One region of the Pseudomonas sp. LBUM1652 genome, then DNA from elsewhere that is predicted to be linked to it. Evidence: predicted binding sites of a transcription regulator. Region 1 holds the regulator's gene; the other holds the start of a gene.
What was found. Region 1 encodes sigma-54, which starts transcription at its own class of promoters, with help from an activator protein. Its sites were predicted from a motif close to ANTGGCATNNANNTTGCTNT; they were not measured.

Region 1 (3,413 bases):
GGCTGGGGCGTGACGATCCAGTACCACGCTGCGCAAAATCGCGTCGTGCTGATCGATAAAGCCAAGGTTGTCGACAAGGACAACAACACCACCCAAGGCGAGAAAATCGTCTACGACACCGTGAAGAAACTGGCCAGCGCCGGCCGCGCTACCGGCAGCAAAGTCACCGAAGCGCGTCCGCGCATCGACATGGTGATCCAGCCGAAGAAGAAAACCGAAGAGAAAACCCAGTAATGGCAACTCTGAAAGCTCAGCACCTGGCCAAGGCCTATAAAAGCCGCCAGGTCGTGCGTGACGTCAGCCTGTCGATCGACAGTGGCCAGATCGTCGGCCTGCTCGGCCCCAACGGTGCCGGCAAGACCACGTGCTTCTACATGATCGTCGGCTTGGTACAGGCCGATCAAGGCCGTGTGCTGATCGATGATCTGGACGTCAGCCACCAGCCGATGCACGGTCGCGCCAAGGCGGGTATCGGCTATCTGCCGCAAGAAGCGTCGATCTTCCGCAAACTGTCGGTGGCCGACAACATCATGGCCATCCTCGAGACCCGTCAGGAACTCGACAAGGCCGGCCGTCGCAAGGAGCTGGAAAGCCTGCTGCAGGAATTCCACATCAGCCACATTCGCGACAACCTCGGCATGAGCCTGTCCGGTGGTGAACGCCGACGGGTGGAAATCGCCCGCGCCCTGGCGACAGCACCGAAATTCATCCTGCTCGACGAACCGTTCGCCGGTGTCGACCCGATCTCGGTCGGCGACATCAAGCAGATCATCCATCATCTCAAGGCCAAGGGCATCGGTGTTCTGATCACCGACCACAACGTCCGTGAGACGCTGGACATCTGCGAAACCGCCTACATCGTCAACGACGGTCAGTTGATTGCCGAAGGCGATGCAGAAACCATCCTGGCCAACGATCTGGTCAAGGAAGTGTATCTGGGCCATGAATTCCGCCTGTAAGCCTGTTAGTGCCGAGTGAGCCGCCCGGGCGCTGTATCGATTCAAGCAGAATTTAATACGCTTTAATTGTTACAGCGCTCTAGGCAAACACTTCAGTTTCAGGCATATAATTTGCTTAAGTTTGGCGCTCCGGCGCCCTGTAGTGGATGGCGCATAGCGCCGGCGAATAAGGTGTTAAGCCCCTGCCATGAAACCATCGCTAGTCTTGAGAATGGGCCAGCAGCTGACGATGACACCGCAGCTGCAACAGGCTATCCGCCTGCTCCAATTGTCGACCCTGGATCTGCAACAGGAAATCCAGGAGGCCCTGGAATCCAATCCGATGCTCGAACGCCAGGAAGAAGGCGACGACTTCGACAACTCCGATCCTCTGGCCGACAACGCTGAACAGAAGCCCAACACCGAGATCCAGGAACCCTCCTATCAGGAAACCGCCCCGACGGTGGATAACCTAGAGGAAGGCGACTGGAGCGAACGCATCCCCAACGAGCTTCCGGTCGATACGGCCTGGGAAGACGTCTACCAGACTAGCGCCAGCAGCCTGCCCAGCAGCGACGATGACGAGTGGGACTTCACCACCCGTACCTCCGCCGGCGAAAGCCTGCAAAGCCACCTTCTGTGGCAACTTAACCTCGCGCCGATGTCCGACACCGATCGACTGATCGCCGTCACCCTGATCGATTGCATCAACAATCAGGGTTATCTGGACGAAACCCTCGAAGAGATCCTCGAAGCGTTCGATCCAGAACTGGACATCGAGCTGGACGAAATCGAAGCCGTTCTGCACCGCATCCAGCAATTCGAGCCTGCCGGCATCGGCGCCCGCAATCTTGGCGAATGCCTGCTGCTGCAACTACGCCAGTTGCCGGCCAAGACGCCTTGGCTGGCCGAAGCGAAACGTCTGGTCACCGATTATATCGACCTGCTGGGCAGCCGCGATTACAGCCAGTTGATGCGGCGCATGAAGCTCAAGGAAGATGAGTTGCGTCAGGTCATCGAGCTGGTGCAGAGCCTCAACCCGCGCCCGGGCTCGCAGATCGAATCGACTGAAGCCGAGTACGTCGTACCGGACGTCATCGTGCGCAAGGACAACGAGCGCTGGCTGGTCGAGCTGAATCAGGAGTCGGTGCCTCGCCTACGGGTCAACGCCCAGTACGCCGGCTTCGTGCGACGCGCCGATACCAGCGCCGACAACACCTTCATGCGCAATCAGTTGCAGGAAGCGCGCTGGTTCATCAAGAGCCTGCAAAGCCGCAACGAAACCCTGATGAAAGTTGCCACCCAGATCGTTGAGCATCAGCGCGGGTTTCTGGAATACGGCGATGAAGCCATGAAGCCGCTGGTCCTGCATGACATCGCTGAAGCGGTCGGCATGCACGAGTCGACGATTTCCCGGGTGACCACGCAAAAATTCATGCATACACCGCGCGGTATCTATGAATTGAAATACTTTTTTTCCAGCCACGTCAGCACCTCCGAAGGCGGTGAATGCTCGTCCACGGCGATCCGCGCGATCATCAAAAAACTGGTTGCCGCGGAAAATCAGAAAAAGCCGTTGAGTGACAGCAAGATCGCTGGTTTACTGGAGGCACAAGGCATTCAGGTGGCTCGCCGCACCGTCGCCAAGTACCGCGAGTCCCTAGGGATCGCGCCTTCGAGCGAACGCAAGCGGTTGATGTAAGCCACGTTACAGCGTTCCAGTGGCAGGCTTTTCGGCCTGCCGCTTTATGCACTGGCAACGAAGGAGAAGCTGTATGCAAGTCAACATCAGTGGACACCAACTGGAAGTGACCGAACCTCTGCGCACCTACATCAACGAGAAACTCGAACGATTGGAGCGCCATTTCGACAAGATTACCAACGTGCAAGTCACGATGTGTGTCGAAAAGCTGAAGCAGAAAATCGAAGCCACCTTGCATATTCCCGGCAGTGAAGTGGTCGCCAACGCGGAACATACCGATATGTACGCCGCGATCGACGCCCTGACCGACAAGCTGGATAAACAACTCAAAAAGCATAAGGAAAAGACCCAGAGCCTGCTCCAGGGCGCGACCGGTCGATAACCCCCCACTCCATGATCCGACTTGAAAGTATCCTGACCCCCGGCCGTTCCCTCGTGAACGTGCCGGGCGGCAGTAAAAAGAAAGCCCTCGAACAGATTGCCAATCTGATCGCCCGCGAAGTGCCGGCTCTGGAGATGCAAGATGTCTTCGAGGCCCTGATCGCTCGTGAGAAACTCGGCTCCACCGGTTTCGGCAACGGCATCGCCATTCCTCACTGCCGCCTCAAGGGTTGCCAATCGCCTATCAGCGCCTTGATGCACCTTGAAGCCCCAATCGATTTCGACGCCATCGACGGTGCTCCGGTTGACCTGCTGTTCGTATTGCTGGTGCCTGAAGCTGCGACCGATGCGCATCTGGAATTGCTGCGTCAGATCGCCAGCATGCTTGATCG
Region 2 (3,413 bases), 1.1 Mb from region 1:
GGGAGCGTGGTACATCGGCGCGCAACAACAGCAGCTCGGCGACATGTCGGGCGCCGGGCGCATCGCGATAGATTTCGGTATAGGCCTCGAACGACGACAACGCTCGCAGCAACGCACTCCACTGGTAATACGCGTGGGCCGTCCCGTCACTGACGGCTTCGGCCTGATCGCCAGCCATCTCGTAACGCGCGTCGAGCAGTCGCAACGTGTTGTCGGCGCGCTCGATGAACGTCCCCAGGCGAATAAAGCGAAACGCATCGTTACGCATGATCGTGCCGTAGGACGCGCCACGAAACAGGTGCGAACGCTCCTTGATCCATTCACAGAAGCGGCTCATGCCATAGCGGCTCAAGCCCTGTTCGGCGATCCCGCGAATTTCCAGCCACGTTGCGTTGATGTTTTCCCACATGTCGGCGGTGATGCGCCCGCGCACCGCGTGCGCGCTGGCCCGCGCCGCGCCGAGGCAGCTATAGATGCTCGCCGGATTGGCGGCATCGAGGGCGAAGAAATGCAGCAGGCGTTCGGCATGCAAAGCACCGTGACGCTCGAGGTAATCATCCAGGGTGCCGGTAATCAGCAGCGGCATGGCCAGTTCGTGCAAACCGTCACCGCGACCGTCTTGCGGCATCAGCGACAGCGAATAACTGATGTCGAGCATCCGTGCGAGGTTTTCCGCCCGCTCCAGGTAACGCGACATCCAATACAGATCCGAGGCAGTTCTACTTAACATGGCAAGCTTCCTTCAATCCTCGACCACCCAGGTGTCCTTGGTTCCGCCACCCTGGGAAGAATTCACCACCAGGGAGCCTTCGCGCAGGGCGACACGGGTCAAACCACCGGGCACAACCCGGGTTTCGCGACCGGACAAAACAAATGGCCGCAAGTCGATATGGCGCGGCGCAATGCCGTTTTCGACAAAGGTCGGGCAGGTCGACAGCGACAGCGTCGGTTGCGCGATGTACGCGTGGGGCTTGGCCTTGATGCGCTCGCGGAAGGAATCGATTTCCGCGGTTGTCGCAGCAGGCCCCACCAGCATCCCGTAACCACCGGAACCCTGGGTTTCCTTGACCACCAGATCCGGAAGATTGGCCAGCACATGGGAAAGTTCAGACGGATTACGACACTGCCAGGTCGGTACGTTCTTAAGAATCGGTTCTTCATCGAGGTAGAAACGGATCATGTCGGTGACAAACGGATACACCGATTTGTCATCCGCCACGCCCGTGCCGATGGCGTTGGCCAGCACCACATTGCCGGAGCGATAGGACGACAGCAGGCCCGGTACGCCAAGCATCGAATCCGGATTGAACGCCAGCGGATCGAGGAACGCGTCGTCGAGGCGGCGGTAGATCACGTCCACCGCTTTCGGGCCATCGGTGGTGCGCATGAAGACCTTGTCATCGCGCACAAACAGATCCGCACCTTCCACCAGTTCGACGCCCATTTCTCGAGCCAGAAAGGCGTGCTCGAAGAACGCACTGTTGAAGCGTCCCGGCGTCAGTACCACCACGCTCGGATCGTCAATCGGGCTTGAGCTTTTCAGCGTGTCGAGCAGCAGGTTCGGATAATGATCGATAGGCGCGATACGCTGGGCGGAAAACAACTCCGGGAACAGACGCATCATCATCTTGCGGTCTTCAAGCATGTAGCTCACGCCGCTCGGTGTGCGCAGGTTGTCTTCGAGCACGTAATAGGTGCCGTCGCCGTCGCGCACCAGATCGACGCCGGAGATGTGCGAATAGATATCCCGGTGCAGATCCAGCCCTTGCATCGCCAACTGATACTGCTCGTTGGCCAGCACCTGTTCGGCGGGAATAATCCCGGCCTTGATGATGCGCTGCTCGTGATAGAGGTCGGCGAGGAACATGTTCAACGCCTTGACCCGCTGGATGCAGCCGCGCTCGACAATCCGCCACTCACTGGCGGGAATGCTGCGCGGAATGGTGTCGAAAGGAATCAGGCGCTCTGTGCCCTGCTCGTCCCCGTAGAGCGTGAACGTGATGCCGGCACGATGGAACAGCAGATCGGCCTCGCGGCGCCGCTGGGCCAACAGCTCGTCAGGCGTGTCAGCCAACCACCGGGCAAACTCCCGGTAATGCGGGCGGACCTGGCCGCCGGCATCGTACATCTCATCAAAATAGGTGCGGATCATGCCGTACTCCTTGTCACCCGGACATCCAGACCATCGCAAGGCCCGTGCCATCGGCATAAACGCTTTGATTTCAATCGGTTGGATAATCACGCCACAGACGCCGCACCATTCCTGTGCGACAAATGCCCCAACCTGATTGCCCCCGCCTCATTGCGACGCAGTGCTGTCGCCTATCACCAGCATAGTCAGAGTTGATTTCACTGCTCGCGGCTGGCTGCGGATAATCCGCGCATCCGCTGAAAAAACTTCCCCCGATGAAGCCTTCAGCCCAATCGATCCGGACTGCCTTTGCGGCCCTCAAAGCCTTAACCCTGACCGGTTTCCTCTCCTTATCGGTCTTCCCTTTTAGCCACCCTCTCCGGTGGCTTTTTTTTGCCTCGGATTCTTGTTTCAGGGTTTTGCCACGGGAATTCAAGCGAGCCAAAAACGACAACGGCCAACCCGAAGGTCAGCCGTTGCTTGCGTTGATTACCAGAGATCAGTTCAAACGGTGGCGGTTACGCACCTCCTGCTTGACGCCCCAGCCTTCGATGATGCCACCCAAGGGCTCGACCACCGCCGAAAAGCCCTGCTCGAAATCGCCGATATCGTCATAGGTCGCGTACATCACTTTGCTCAATTCCAGAGACCACGCGCCGTCGTCGCGCGCGCTGACCTGGGCATTGATGGATTCACCGCGAAACTTGCCTGCCGCCCTGCGCGCCCGCTCCTCGTCCGGGAAAATGGCGTAAAACTCGATGGGATGGAATCGGGAAAAATCGAAACCGCCTTCTTTCATGCGGCGCAGTACATTGCTGCTGATGTCTTCTTGATAGGCTGTGCTCATGAATCGTCCCCCTCGGATAGATGGATAGACTTTCCGTATTCCCGCCCCGGGCCTTACTGGCCAAAGTACTACGGCAACGTGGTTGCGCGCGGGAAACAAGCATGTAGCTGACAAGACCAGACCTTAGCGATCCGTTCGCTGATCTCGCTTGCAGAGTAGCCCCAAGATAGAGCTGCTGCCAAGGCCTGGTGCTTCAAGTGACAAGAAGAATTTCAGATGGGAGTGATACTGCGGATTTCGATGCTGTTCTGGGTTTTCAGGCTTTTGACGCCTGCATCGGCAGTGCGCCCTTCCAGATCGTTCAGATCCAGTTCCGCGGCGACAGGCAGGAGCCGTTCCTTGATCAGTCGAGCAGCTTCATCGTCGCTTGGGCATTCCGCACGCTCGAAGACCTCATCGACAATTTCACCATGATCGTCCACGAAAGTGACTTTC

Region 2: the regulator sigma-54 is predicted to act here: its motif matches at 2,185-2,204, upstream of ACA069_RS09480 (circularly permuted type 2 ATP-grasp protein).

The regions. Positions count from the first base shown of each region.
Region 1 is NZ_CP166804.1:1,003,807-1,007,219, reverse strand. It holds gene lptA (lipopolysaccharide transport periplasmic protein LptA) at 1-234, shown strand, start outside; gene lptB (LPS export ABC transporter ATP-binding protein) at 234-959, shown strand; gene ACA069_RS04405 (RNA polymerase factor sigma-54) at 1,147-2,640, shown strand; gene hpf (ribosome hibernation-promoting factor, HPF/YfiA family) at 2,714-3,022, shown strand; gene ptsN (PTS IIA-like nitrogen regulatory protein PtsN) at 3,034-3,413, shown strand, end outside.
Region 2 is NZ_CP166804.1:2,078,661-2,082,073, reverse strand. It holds gene ACA069_RS09485 (alpha-E domain-containing protein) at 1-730, opposite strand, end outside; gene ACA069_RS09480 (circularly permuted type 2 ATP-grasp protein) at 743-2,152, opposite strand; gene ACA069_RS09475 (ribonuclease E inhibitor RraB) at 2,631-2,978, opposite strand; gene ACA069_RS09470 (hypothetical protein) at 3,191-3,413, opposite strand, start outside.